3 regions of the Syntrophomonas curvata genome follow, and region 3 is predicted to be linked to each of the others. Evidence: riboswitches for the same ligand, from Rfam matches in the RefSeq annotation. Region 3 holds a riboswitch; each other region holds the start of a gene.
What was found. Region 3 has a riboswitch for thiamine pyrophosphate ahead of thiC (phosphomethylpyrimidine synthase ThiC). Riboswitches for the same ligand answer to the same signal wherever they lie in the genome.
Positions count from the first base shown of each region.

Region 1 (4,224 bases), 250 kb from region 3:
ATCAAAGCGAAAACTACTCCGCTGTGGGGCATGCAGGATAACCCCCCGGAAGCGATAGCGCTTATCCGGTGAATTACCTCGGGGGCGATTCCGGTAGCCAGCCAGGCTCCGCTGAATGCAGGCATTACAATTCCCAGCGCCCCCGATGAGGAACCGGTTACAGCGGCCAGAAAACCAGTTATGGCTGACATCTCTACCAGGGCCCCGCCAGGCAGGCTGCCAATAAGACCTAAAATAACCTTAAAACCCGGTGCTGAAGCAGCGACAATGCCTACTCCAACCGCGGCAGCAGTAAAAATCGCCGGGGACATGGCATTTGCAGCACCTGCATTTAGCGTGCCCAGCTGATGCGGTATGAACTTATTCAACACTATAGCCGCAACAATAATTGCAGCTAAGAGGGCTGGTATGATTACATCGGATATTTTCATGGCACTGCCAATCAATATAATTGCTATGAGAACTACCATCGGAGCCAAGGCAGCCCCCAGGGAAGGGATTTCACCGGTACTGGCACCGGCATTGCCGTCGGCTGCGGTTCTTACATACTCTTCCCCGTTGTCCAGGGCTATTTTCAACTGCCATTTCATATACAGCAATCCCCATACCGTTACCGTGATTGAAGCAACGATACCTATCAGGGGGGCAGCCGTCAGGGTCGTACCCAATACGGTGGGAATGACATTCTGAATAGAGGGGGAGCCCGGGAACATAGTCATGGTAAAGGTAGCGCAGCCCAGAACCATAGGTGCCAACAGGAGATGCCAGGGTATGTTCAGTTCCCGGAACAACGGTCTGGAAAGGGCCACGATGGTGAAAATAACAATAAATATATTTACCCCGCCAAAGGTCAGCAGGGCGCCAATGATAAATACGGCTATCAGAACAGCATAGGGATTAGAACGGCCCGTCAATTTTAGTACGCTGTTGGCGATTGTAACCGTCGCCTTACTGTCCTCCAGATATTTGCCTAAAATCGCTCCCAGAATAAAAATTATAAAGTACTTGGTGATAAAATTGCCCAGACCGACCATATACGAGTTGGAATCAGAAAAAAGCGCCGGAATCAAGTCCATACCATTGGTCAAAATAATAAGAACAGCAGTAATAGGTCCGATGATCAATATACTGACACCCTTGAAAGCCAAATAGATGAGCAGGGCAATACCTATCAGTATGCCTAAAGAAGCCAACCAATCCACTTTTTACACCTCCGCTTATACTGTCTTACGACGTTTCTGTCCTACAGGCCAATGTGTGCTTTTTTTCACAAATATTGTTCTTACCGTTTTATCGAATAAATATATTTCGGGGAAAGGTCTCTGCTTGGACTGCCGGGTCGGGTTCACCCTGCAACGGCAGGATAATAAGCAAGCAAATTATCCCTTCGCTTATTGGTGAACCTAAATTCAATCGCAACGTGAACTTAGAGTCCCGGATTGTAATAGAAATGGTTTACTTGAACAGGTTTGGGACCGGTTTCAGTTGGATTATGCTCTGTTTACCGCATATTTCACCCCCCTGCGTTTTTCCGGACTCTTTACCGCCAGCCTTTTGCAAATGCCATACCAGGAAGGCGCTTTTTATAAATTTTAATTTTTACAGGCCCCTTTTATTTGTTCGCACTTCGGCATGTGCCCATTATTTCCCCATATCCGGTGCTCTTTGCAAAAAACACCGGCGTATAAAGGCCTGTTCCCTTTTATGCCAATTAGAACCAATGTTTCCTTTTTGTCGCCAACTTGTTGCATTAAGGATACAAACCGGTGCGGTAAGATTATTTAGCCTTGTCTTGATTTTATACCTTGACAGGGGGGGCAGGTTGTAAGATAGTTTAATAGACAACAGAATAACATCAACCACAGATTACTGGGGGAGCGAAAGCTGAGAAAGCCGCTACGGCTTGACCCTTTGAACCTGTCTAGGTAATTCTAACGTAGGAAAGTAACTGTATCGGGATAATTTGAAGATGCATTTGCTTGTGCATCTTTTTTTGTTGCTTTTACTCTTTAGGCAGGGGTTAAAATGCTTACTTCCCGACTGAAGGAGGAACTAAAATGAAAAACGTACTTAGCATCGCCGGTTCTGATTCCTGCGGAGGAGCGGGGATACAGGCCGACCTCAAGACATTCAGCGCCCTTGGCACTTATGGCATGACCGTAATAACTGCTGTCACCGCTCAAAATACCACCGGGGTGTTCCAGGTAAGAGAGCTGGATGGGGACATGGTTCAGGCGCAAATCAACTGCCTTTTTGAGGATATTGCCGTTAGCGCGGTTAAAATCGGCATGGTATCCAGTATTGAGGTTATTGCAGCTATAGCTGACTGCCTCCGGAAACATAAGGCCGGCAATATCGTAGTCGACCCGGTCATGGTTTCCAAAAGCGGATGCCACCTGCTGCGGCCGGAATCAAAAAATGCCCTGATACAGAACCTGTTCCCCCTGGCAACGGTAGTCACCCCCAACCTGTTTGAAGCCGAAGTTATAACCGGAGATAAGATTGACGGCATAGCGGCCATGGAAAAAGCAGCGCTAAAAATCCACGAGCTGGGGGCCGGTAATGTCATAGTGAAAGGCGGACATTTAACCGGTGATGCTATCGACGTGGTTTTTGACGGCAAGAAGCTTGATCATCTAAAGGGAAAGCGTATTTTTACCCCCAATACCCACGGAACCGGCTGTACCTTTTCTTCGGCCATCGCCGCCTATCTGGCTAAGGGGTACGGCGCAGCCGAAGCAATAAGGAAAGCCAAAGAGTACATCCATATAGCCATAGCCAACTCCCTGCCGCTGGGTCATGGCGCCGGGCCGACCCACCATTTTTATGAACTATACCGCAAGGCGGGTGTGGTAGCGGTTAGATGATTCGGTGCATGTGGTCAATGCTTGCAAAAGCAGACACGGAGAACGCAAAAAGCTAAGGAAAGGAGACAATGGTATGCTGGAGAAAATGAATGCCTGTTTACGTGCGGTAAAGGAGAAGACTCCTCTGGTGCAGGCCATTACCAATTATGTAACCATAAACGACTGTGCCAATATTCTTCTCTGTTTTGGCGCATCCCCGGCCATGTGCGAGGCCCGAATCGAGGCGGAGGAGTTTGTAGGCCTGGCTTCGTCCCTCTATATAAACCTGGGTACCCTTACTAAAGAACAGGAAGATGCCGCACTGCTGGCAGCCCGGCGGGCAGCTGAGCTTAAAAAGCCGGTTATACTGGATCCGGTAGCCTGCGGAGCTATCAGCCATAAGACCAGCTTCATTGAAGAACTCTTTAATTGCGGACCGGTCACCGTTATCAAGGGGAATATGGGGGAAATCAAGTCTCTGGCCGGATACCAGGGTAAAGTGAGAGGAGTAGATTCAATCGATGACGGCGATGACGCTATAGAAGCCTGCCAGAGCCTGGCGGAAAAATATAGCACCGTTGTTGCCGCTACGGGAGCAACGGATATCATAAGTGATGGGAGAAGAACCTGGCTGGTACAAAACGGTACCCCTCTGCTGACCATGATTACCGGAGCCGGCTGTATGGTGGGGGCTCTGGTAGCGGCTGCGGTTGGAGCCGATGATGATGCTCTGGCCGCCGCCGCCGCTGCCATTATGGCCTTCGGCCTGGCAGGAGAAAGAGCCGCCCAATCCCTTCCGGCAGTACTGCCCGGTACTTTCCGGGCTAAACTGTTTGACTCCGTCTACACCTTAACTGAGGACGATATGCTGAAGGGGGGCAAGCTGCAATGCCTGTAGACTACAGCCTTTACCTGGTCAGTGACCGGAGTATGCTTAAGGGCAGGAATTTGTTCCAGGCCGTGGAAGAAGCTATAAAAGGCGGGGTTACCCTGGTACAGCTGCGGGAAAAGAATATCTCCAGCCTTGATTTTTACAATATTGCTTTGAAGATGAAGGAACTGGTGAATCACTATCATGTACCCCTGATAATAAACGACCGCCTGGACATAGCCCTGGCCGTAGATGCCGACGGACTCCATATCGGACAGGAGGACCTGCCCCTCAAAATTGCCCGTAAGCTGTTGGGGCCGGGGAAAATCCTGGGCTATTCCGTCGCCAATCGAGGACAGGCGCTGTTTGGAGAGCGCAACGGAGCCGATTACCTGGGTGCCGGAACCGTGTTTCCTACCGGCAGTAAAGCGGATACCGGCGAACCCATCGGGACCGGGAATTTGCAAAAAATAAAACAAGCGGTTTCCATCCCGGTTGTTGGCATAG
Region 1 covers NZ_CM129641.1:485,395-489,618, reverse strand. Annotated here, with positions in the region: gene ACU70B_RS02265 (GntP family permease) at 1-1,202, opposite strand, end outside; TPP riboswitch at 1,862-1,960, shown strand; gene thiD (bifunctional hydroxymethylpyrimidine kinase/phosphomethylpyrimidine kinase) at 2,058-2,867, shown strand; gene thiM (hydroxyethylthiazole kinase) at 2,941-3,744, shown strand; gene thiE (thiamine phosphate synthase) at 3,735-4,224, shown strand, end outside.
Region 1: it holds a riboswitch for thiamine pyrophosphate, as region 3 does, so the genes downstream of both, thiD (bifunctional hydroxymethylpyrimidine kinase/phosphomethylpyrimidine kinase) here and thiC (phosphomethylpyrimidine synthase ThiC) in region 3, are expected to answer to the same signal.

Region 2 (4,224 bases), 490 kb from region 3:
GTTCTCAAACATAAAATCAGCGTACTTTTTCCAGACTTCCTGCTTCATCCCGCCCCAGCGCGGGGCATCAGCCTGATATTCCCGGGCCAGGTACTTCTGGCTGGCCCTGACCAGGTTTTGATCCAGTTCCGGAACGTTGTTAAGCAGTATCCTTCCGGCCTCCTCCGGATTCTTGATGGCAAACTCATAACCCTTGCTGCAGGCCCGCAGGAATTTTTGAGCCAATTCCGGATTATCCCGGAGTTTTGTCTCACTGGCTATTATGACCGGGGTGTAGAAGTCCAGGGAGTCGTTTTCATCCCGTAGTTTGATGAAATTGAGCTTCATGTCCCGCTGTTCAGCCTCGATCCCGGTCCAGCCCCAGTAAATCCAGGAAAAATCAATGCCTTTATGCATGCTGGTAAAGAAATCGGCGGAACCGATATTCACCATTTTGACCTGACTGAAATCAGCCCCGTACTTGGTCATTAATGCCCTGATCATGGCCGTTTCTGCCGGTGAACCCCAGCCCCCGTAAGTTTTACCGGCAAAATCACCGGGATTCTTAATCCCCCTTTCCACCGGAGAAGCAAAACCGGAAGTATTGTGCTGAATTACAGCGGCCAGGGCTACTACCGGGATGTCTTCCGAGCGGGCTACCGTTACTTCCTCCTGATAACTGATGCCGAAATCACCCTTTCCGGCGGCCAGTAATTGGGCGGTGCCTCCTTCACCCGGTTGCAGAAGCTCTGCCTCCAGACCTTCGGCTTTAAAATAACCCTTGTCTTGAGCCACGTAAAGCCCGGTATGGTTGGTGTTAGGCAGCCAGTCCAGCAGAACCGTAACTTTAGTCAGTTTTTCATTCGGAGCCGGTTGAGGGGTTTGATTACAACCGGCCAGGGGTATTGACAATAGACCTATAATTATAAGCAATGCCGTTATTTTTCTCATGCTGAATTCTCCTTTTTGCTGTAATCTTCCCCAGGCAGGGAATTGAAATACGACCTGTTCCACGGCACCAGAAGGTATTCGCCCAAATCGATCAGCTTGACCAGCAGCAGGCTTAAAAGACAGATTATCACCACCGCAGCCAGCACCCGGTCAATAGCAAACTGTTTTTGCTGCAGGGTCATATAGTATCCCAATCCCCGGTTTGACCCCAGCCATTCAGCTATTACGGCAGCCATAATACTGTAGGTGGCTGATATCCTGATACCGGAAAAGAATGCCGGCATAGCTGCCGGAAGTTTGACCATGGCAAAGGTTTTCAGGCGGCTGGCCCCCATGGAGCGGAACAGGTTCAACTGATCCGGGTCAACCTTACGCAGTCCGTTGCTGAAGCTGATAACCACCGGGAAAAAACAAACCAGTATGACCACCAGTATTTTCGGCAGCAAGCCGAATCCGAACCAGATGGTGAACAGTACCGCCAGTACGATCAGGGGTATGGTCTGGGATATTATCAGGAGGGGATAGACCGCCCGGTTTAACCATACGCAGGTATCCAGCAGGAATGCCATGACAAAGGCTATAATAATGGCCAGGATGAAACCGGTAACCGCCTCCAGCAGTGTCATGCTGCCATGAAAGCAAAGTGCCGGGTATATGTCAGTAATGGTAGCCAGAACTTTGCCCGGGCTGGCCAGAACGTATCCGGGCAGGTTATATGCCCTCACCCCCAGTTCCCATATCAGGAGCAGGAGCAGGAAGGCCAGCCAGGGGGCTACTTTATGGCCGATATTGGCTGAGTTTTTCATCAATGGATACTCCGTTCGGGCTATAATCGATTTTTATGATTGAGACTATACGGCCGGCGCCGGCTTCTACACAAATATCCTGGGCTTTCCTGACCAGATTCAGCATCTGTTCCAGATCTCCCTCCATAGTGGTCTCCAGAGGGCCTACCACGTACTTCAGGCCGCTGGCCTGAATGGCGGCAATAACTTTATCCACCACTGCATATACCTGGTCTTCCGCCACCAGAGGCAGGATCTGCAGGCTTAAGTTGGCATTGGGCAAAGGAATCCCCCTTCCTTAAAAAAAACAGCTGCTTCTTATCGCACAGAAAAGAGCAGCTTTCGGTTCGAGTAACTCTTGTCCCTACGCTGGCATTACCCAGATCAGGTTCAAGGGTCAGGACTGCCGTCCACTCTCAGCCGGACCGTTCCGGCTCCCCTCTGTCTTGCCAGCATTATACTATTATGTTCCCTGCTGGTCAAAGATTTATCAGGACTGATAAAGAACAGGGTGACCTCAAAAGGAAGCCTTGTAGATATTTATATATAGACCTGTGCATAATCAAGGTCGCGGCACTTGCGATGCCTATTATCCTGTGCTAAACTAAATTTTAAATACTTAATCAAATACGAGAGGAGAGATTAGCTGAGATGAGTAGAGCCGAGCTCACCAAAATCATTCTGCCGGAGGATAGGATTCCGAAATTCTGGTATAATGTCCAGGCAGATATGCCCAATCCCCTTGCTCCTGGTTTAAATCCCCAGACTATGCAGCCATTAAGCCCGGCTGATTTGGAGCCTATATTTGCCCGGGAACTTATTGCCCAGGAAGTATCGATCGAAAGGTTTATAGAGATACCGAAGGAGGTACGGGAACTTTACAAGCAATACCGGCCTTCACCCTTGTTTCGGGCCCGCAGCCTGGAAAAGGCTCTGGACACCAACTGCCGTATTTACTACAAATATGAGGGCATTAGCCCCGTGGGCAGCCATAAATTTAACTCAGCCTTGCCCCAGGTATTTTTCAACAAGGTTCAGGGCATCAAGCGGATTAGTACCGAGACCGGGGCCGGACAATGGGGAACTGCATTGTCCCTGGCCTGCAAGCTGTTTGGCCTGGAGGCTATGGTATACATGGTGAAAGTGAGCTATTACCAGAAGCCTTATCGGCGTTCGATCATGGAGCTATATGGCGCCACCTGTGTTGCCAGTCCCAGCAGTCTGACTGCTGCCGGACGCCAGGCCCTGGAAAAGAACCCCGATACCCCGGGAAGTTTGGGAATGGCTATCAGTGAAGCGGTGGAAGACGCAGTATCCAGGGATGATACCAACTACTCCCTGGGAAGTGTTTTGAATCATGTCTGTCTGCACCAGAGTGTAATCGGACAGGAAGTAAAGCTGCAGCTGGAAATGGTTGACGATTATCCCGATGTTATCATCGGCTGCTGTGGCGGAGGCAGCAATTTCGCCGGCATCGCCTTCCCCTTCATACCGGATAAACTGGCCGGCAAAAGCATCCGTCTGGTGGGAGTAGAGCCAGCAGCCTGTCCCACTCTTACTAAAGGCGTATTTGCTTATGATTACGGCGATGTGGCAGGTCTTACCCCGGCCCTGAAGATGTATACCCTGGGACATGGATTTGTACCCTCGGGAATCCATGCCGGCGGTCTAAGATACCACGGAGAGTCACCTTTGGTCAGTCAGTTGTATCATGATGGGCTGATTGAAGCCCGGGCGGTAAAACAGAACCCGACCTTTGAAGCTGCCATGCTTTTTGCCCGTACCGAAAGTATTGTGCCGGCACCGGAATCAGCCCATGCTATCCGGGTAGCCATCGACGAAGCTCTAAAAGCCAAAGAAGATGGAGTTCCCCGCACCATTGTCTTCAACCTCAGCGGACATGGCAACCTGGATCTCTATTCCTATGATAAGTTTCTGGCAGGTGAAACCGATGATATCGAGTTTTCCGATGAGGAGCTGGCTTTAAGTGTAAAAGACCTGCCGGTTGTAAAATAGAATAAACAGCTATATATAACCCCGGTCTAGTACTAGGCCGGGGTTTTTAAATTACCTTGTTCGCAGATAATAATTTAATATAATATTAAAATACATAACGAGAGGATGGTTATGATATTGTTATCCCGGCGTCTCCTGGCGCTTGCCGAAATGATAATAAAGGGCGGGGTAACCGCCGACATAGGCGCAGACCACGGGGGACTGGCCCGATTTTTGGTAGAACATAAAATGGCACCGCAGGTTATTGCCACCGAGCTGGGCGATGGCCCTTACCAGCGTTTACTGGCCGGAGTCGCGGACAGCCCCTGCCGGGGGCTGATAAAAATACGCCGGGGCGACGGCTTGGCCGTGCTTGGTTCCGGTGAAGCGGTAAATGTGGTTATAGCCGGTCTGGGAGGGGAAGCGATGGCGGAAATCCTCTCTGCAGATTACAGTAAGGCCTGCAGCTTTAAAAGGTTTGTTTTTCAGCCTATGAGTCGGGCCGGAGCCCTGC
Region 2 covers NZ_CM129641.1:1,221,170-1,225,393, forward strand. Annotated here, with positions in the region: gene ACU70B_RS05385 (ABC transporter substrate-binding protein) at 1-930, opposite strand, end outside; gene ACU70B_RS05390 (ABC transporter permease) at 927-1,736, opposite strand; gene ACU70B_RS05395 (thiamine-binding protein) at 1,708-1,998, opposite strand; TPP riboswitch at 2,060-2,166, opposite strand; gene ACU70B_RS05400 (TrpB-like pyridoxal phosphate-dependent enzyme) at 2,367-3,731, shown strand; gene ACU70B_RS05405 (tRNA (adenine(22)-N(1))-methyltransferase) at 3,843-4,224, shown strand, end outside.
Region 2: it holds a riboswitch for thiamine pyrophosphate, as region 3 does, so the genes downstream of both, ACU70B_RS05395 (thiamine-binding protein) here and thiC (phosphomethylpyrimidine synthase ThiC) in region 3, are expected to answer to the same signal.

Region 3 (4,224 bases):
CAAATCTGATCCAGTTCTATTGCACTTAGTCTTTTCCCCGAGGTCACAATTGAATAACGCAGCACACCGCGCTCCTCATTGTACCGGGCTTGCTCCACGATGGTTTCTGTGTCCAGCAAGGGATATTCTTTCAGTTGGGTTTGATAAAATGATGACTGCGCACAATATTTGCAGTCTTCAGAGCATCTGCTGCTTTTGCCGTTGATGATGGTGCAGATGTCAAAGGCATTGCCGCAGAAATGAGCTCTGATATCGTTGGCAACTGCACCAAGCTCCTCTAGTGGTGCCTTGCTGATGATTAATGCTTCCTGTTTGTTAATCATCTGGCCTTGCAGCACACAATTTTTTATGTTTTCCAATTGGGTCACTGCCATGCTCCTTTCTTTTATCCTATTTATATCATTTAGTCTATACGGCTTTTAAAATGCCGTATAACGTTCAGCTCCTCATAGAGAGCAAGGCCGGTTAAATCTCCAGCTTTTCCATTGTTTGCAGTACTTCCCGGTAGAACTTGCTTTGTACGGCACCGTAGATAATGCCTATGACTAGCCAGGACAAACCGACTATTTTGCAGGTAACATCAAAACCTGTCCAAATATAGGCAAGTATAATAATTCCCATCCAGGGAGCCAGGAGATAAATGCAGATGCTTCTAAATTTACGATATCCCTTCCTGATGAAAAAGAAATAGAATACCGTAAAATTCAGAAGAATAAATGCACTCACTGCCCCAAAATTAACCAGTTTTATGATGATTTCCAGATCCGTAGCCAAAGAACAGATCAGAGACAGCAAGGCCACCATCAAAGTCGCCCAATGCGGAGTTTTAAAACGAGGATGAACCCGACCAATAAATTCCGGCAGCAAACCATCGCGGGATATGCTAAAAAGGATTCTCGCGGTAGCGGCTTGTGATGTCATGGTATTAGCGATACCCGTGGCCATAATGCTGACCGCCAGCATTAACACCTTCAGCCAATGCCCGCCGACTATTGCTCCAGCATCAAAATAGGCAGTTTCCGCATTAATAAGCGTATAGTCCGGGGTAATTAATGTAACGATATAAGTCTGCAGCACAAACAGGCCCCCTACCAGTAATAGAGCGGACAAGGTAGCTCTGCCAACGGTTTTCTCAGGTTCAATAGTTTCTTCGGCCAGGGTACTTATAGCATCAAAGCCTAAAAATCCAAGAGCCGCAATGCTGCAAGCTGAAGCTGTAAATTGCAGATTAATCTGACCCGGTTGATAAAAAGGATGCAGATTAAAACTGCCGCTTCCACCTCCGGCACTGATATACATAATCCCACATATTAGGATCAACAATAGTACAGTCAATTCAAATGCTAACATTAATTTTCCTGACCGAACCGTATATTCAATTCCCAGTATATTTGTGACAGTATTAAGAGTAGCGAAAGCAATAATCCAAAGCCAGCCGGGGATGGACGGTATTAGTGCCACACAAAAGTTGCTGGTCATTAGGTACAACACGCTAGGCAGCAAAAGATAATCAAGAATGATAAGCCAGCCTGCCAAAAAGCCGACATGCGGGTTGAGCCCTTCTTTTACATAGGTATACACCGAACCGGCTTGGGGAATATGTTTACTCATCTGCACATAACTAAGAGCAGTGAAAAACATTGCGATCATGCCAATCAAATAAACCAGCGGAGCCATTCCGTGGCTTTCCTTGGAAACGTAGCCGAAAACACTCATCGGAGCAATTACCACCATAAACAACATGCCATAAATCAGCAGATCCTTGAAAGATAAAACCCTTTTTAATTCTTGCTTCATTTCCTTATCTCCATCGAATTTGAAAATCTATTTAATTGAGACAGGCGCACGTCACAATGATATACAGCGATACCGATAACGGTTACCATCGTTTACGCACCTCATTGTAAAAAGAAGAGCAACATGTGAGTTTAGTTTTTTATTATTCATTAGTATAAGGTATCTTAAGCTAATTGTTAACCATTATTTTCATTAACGGTTAACGATAATTTCGGAAAAAGTATTGGAATGTAAAATTCTTGCAGTAGAGGTGCTAAAAAAACGGAAGACTTCTTTTCCCGCAAACTTCGCAAGTAAATTCGGATTACTATGCTTTGCTGGCCAATAAATTGAAAGAACAAGGATGCTTCGAAATGCTGGGATACCTCGCGGGGGCAAACAGACGTCCGCGCTTTTTAGCCCCCTGACCGGCTTGCGGGACGATTAACGGGAGAAGCCGCACAGACGATTTGCACATACAGTCATTGGTGTTGGCAGCGGATTGTATTTACAAAGTTAATATTAAATACTATAATCATCCTTATAATTAAATATGCGTCAGCTGGGGGTGCCGGAAGGCTGAGATAGGGCGTAGCCCTTGTCCCTTTGAACCTGATGCGGGTAATGCCGCCGTAGGGAAGCTTTGCTAGTAAGTTTTACGAGCCTGTTCTATGCGGAACAGGCTTTTTGAATTTTACTTCCCTGCCGACGAGTTAATCAGATACATTTACTGAATCAGAAAATAGGAGGCTGAATTATGACACAAATGGATTATGCCCGAAGGGGGCAAGCAACTCCACAGATGGAAGCAGTTGCCCGTAAAGAGGGTATTCCTCTAAAGGTTTTAATAGACAAGGTTGCGCGTGGGGCGGTAGCTATTCCAGCCAATATAAACCACAAGTCGCTTGACCCCGAGGGAGTGGGAGAAGGGCTTAGAACCAAGATAAATGTTAATCTGGGCATATCACGTGACTGCCTAAATTATGATAATGAACTGGAAAAGGTCGACCTGGCTTTAAAACTTGGTGCAGAAGCTATCATGGATCTGAGCAGTTACGGCAATACCCGTGAGTTTCGCCGCAAGGTGGCGGAAATATCACCAGCTATGTTGGGGACTGTTCCCATGTATGACGCCATAGGCTTTTTGGAAAAAGACCTGGAAAATATAACAGTTGATGAGTTTTTTAAAGTAGTGGAAGCCCACGCGGAAGATGGTGTCGACTTTATGACCATTCATGCAGGTATGAACCGCAAGACGGCTGAACGCTTCAAGAAAAATCCCAGACTAATGAATATTGTATCCCGCGGCGGTTCTTTATTATTTGCGTGGATGGAACTGACCGGTAATGAAAATCCTTTTTATGAGCATTATGACCGGCTTTTGGATTTACTCCATAAATATGATGTAACTATCAGCCTTGGTGATGCCTGCCGCCCCGGGTGTATCAATGATGCTACTGATGCGGTTCAGATAGAGGAATTAATTACTCTTGGGGAATTAACCCGGGCGGCGTGGGACAAAAACGTACAGGTTATAGTGGAGGGGCCTGGGCACATGGCTTTGGATGAGATTGCCGCCAACATGAAGCTGCAAAAAAAACTGTGCCACGGAGCCCCCTTTTATGTTCTCGGACCTCTGGTTACAGATATCGCACCAGGTTATGATCATATAACCAGTGCTATCGGAGGAGCAATTGCAGCATCTGCCGGGGCGGATTTTCTGTGTTATGTTACTCCCGCCGAGCACTTACGCTTACCAGCCCTGGAGGATGTAAAGGAAGGGATAATAGCTTCCCGTATTGCCGCTCATGCTGCTGACGTTGTCAAGGGTGTACCTGGCGCCCGGGAATGGGACCGGCGCATGTCGGATGCACGGCAAAAACTGGATTGGGAAACACAATTTAAGGAAGCTATTGATCCGGAAAAGGCTCGCGCCTACCGTACATCCTCTGCTCATGATGGTCAGACCTGTACCATGTGCGGTAAAATATGCGCAGTGCAAACTATAAATAAGGCTCTGGCTGGAGAAAGAGTCAGCTTTAAATAAAAGGAATAAATCGATACTACAGATAACAGCTCTATAGGACTGTGTAAAGCATTAAAGAATCATGGCTGTTTAAGATAATCCAAAAAGGAAAAACTAGTAGTATGACCAATAGAAGGAGGTATGGGTTATCCAGTTAAGTGCACGTAACCGATTGAAAGGAAAGGTAGTTAAGCTTGATCATGGGCCGGTAAACACGGAGGTTAATTTGCAGCTTCCAGGCGGAGAAACCATAGTTGCAGTTATTACTACGGAAGCGGCTGACAATCTGGGTTTGGAAAACGGCAAGGAAGCATATGCAGTAATAAAAGCCTCCAGTATAATGGTAGGAGTGGACTAGCCTTTTAAAGGTAATAACCAAGCGGAGTCAATAGATAATTTTATGACTCCGCTTAGTTATTGCA
Region 3 covers NZ_CM129641.1:735,831-740,054, forward strand. Annotated here, with positions in the region: gene bioB (biotin synthase BioB) at 1-374, opposite strand, end outside; gene ACU70B_RS03115 (APC family permease) at 466-1,797, opposite strand; TPP riboswitch at 2,331-2,432, shown strand; gene thiC (phosphomethylpyrimidine synthase ThiC) at 2,534-3,823, shown strand; gene ACU70B_RS03125 (TOBE domain-containing protein) at 3,951-4,160, shown strand.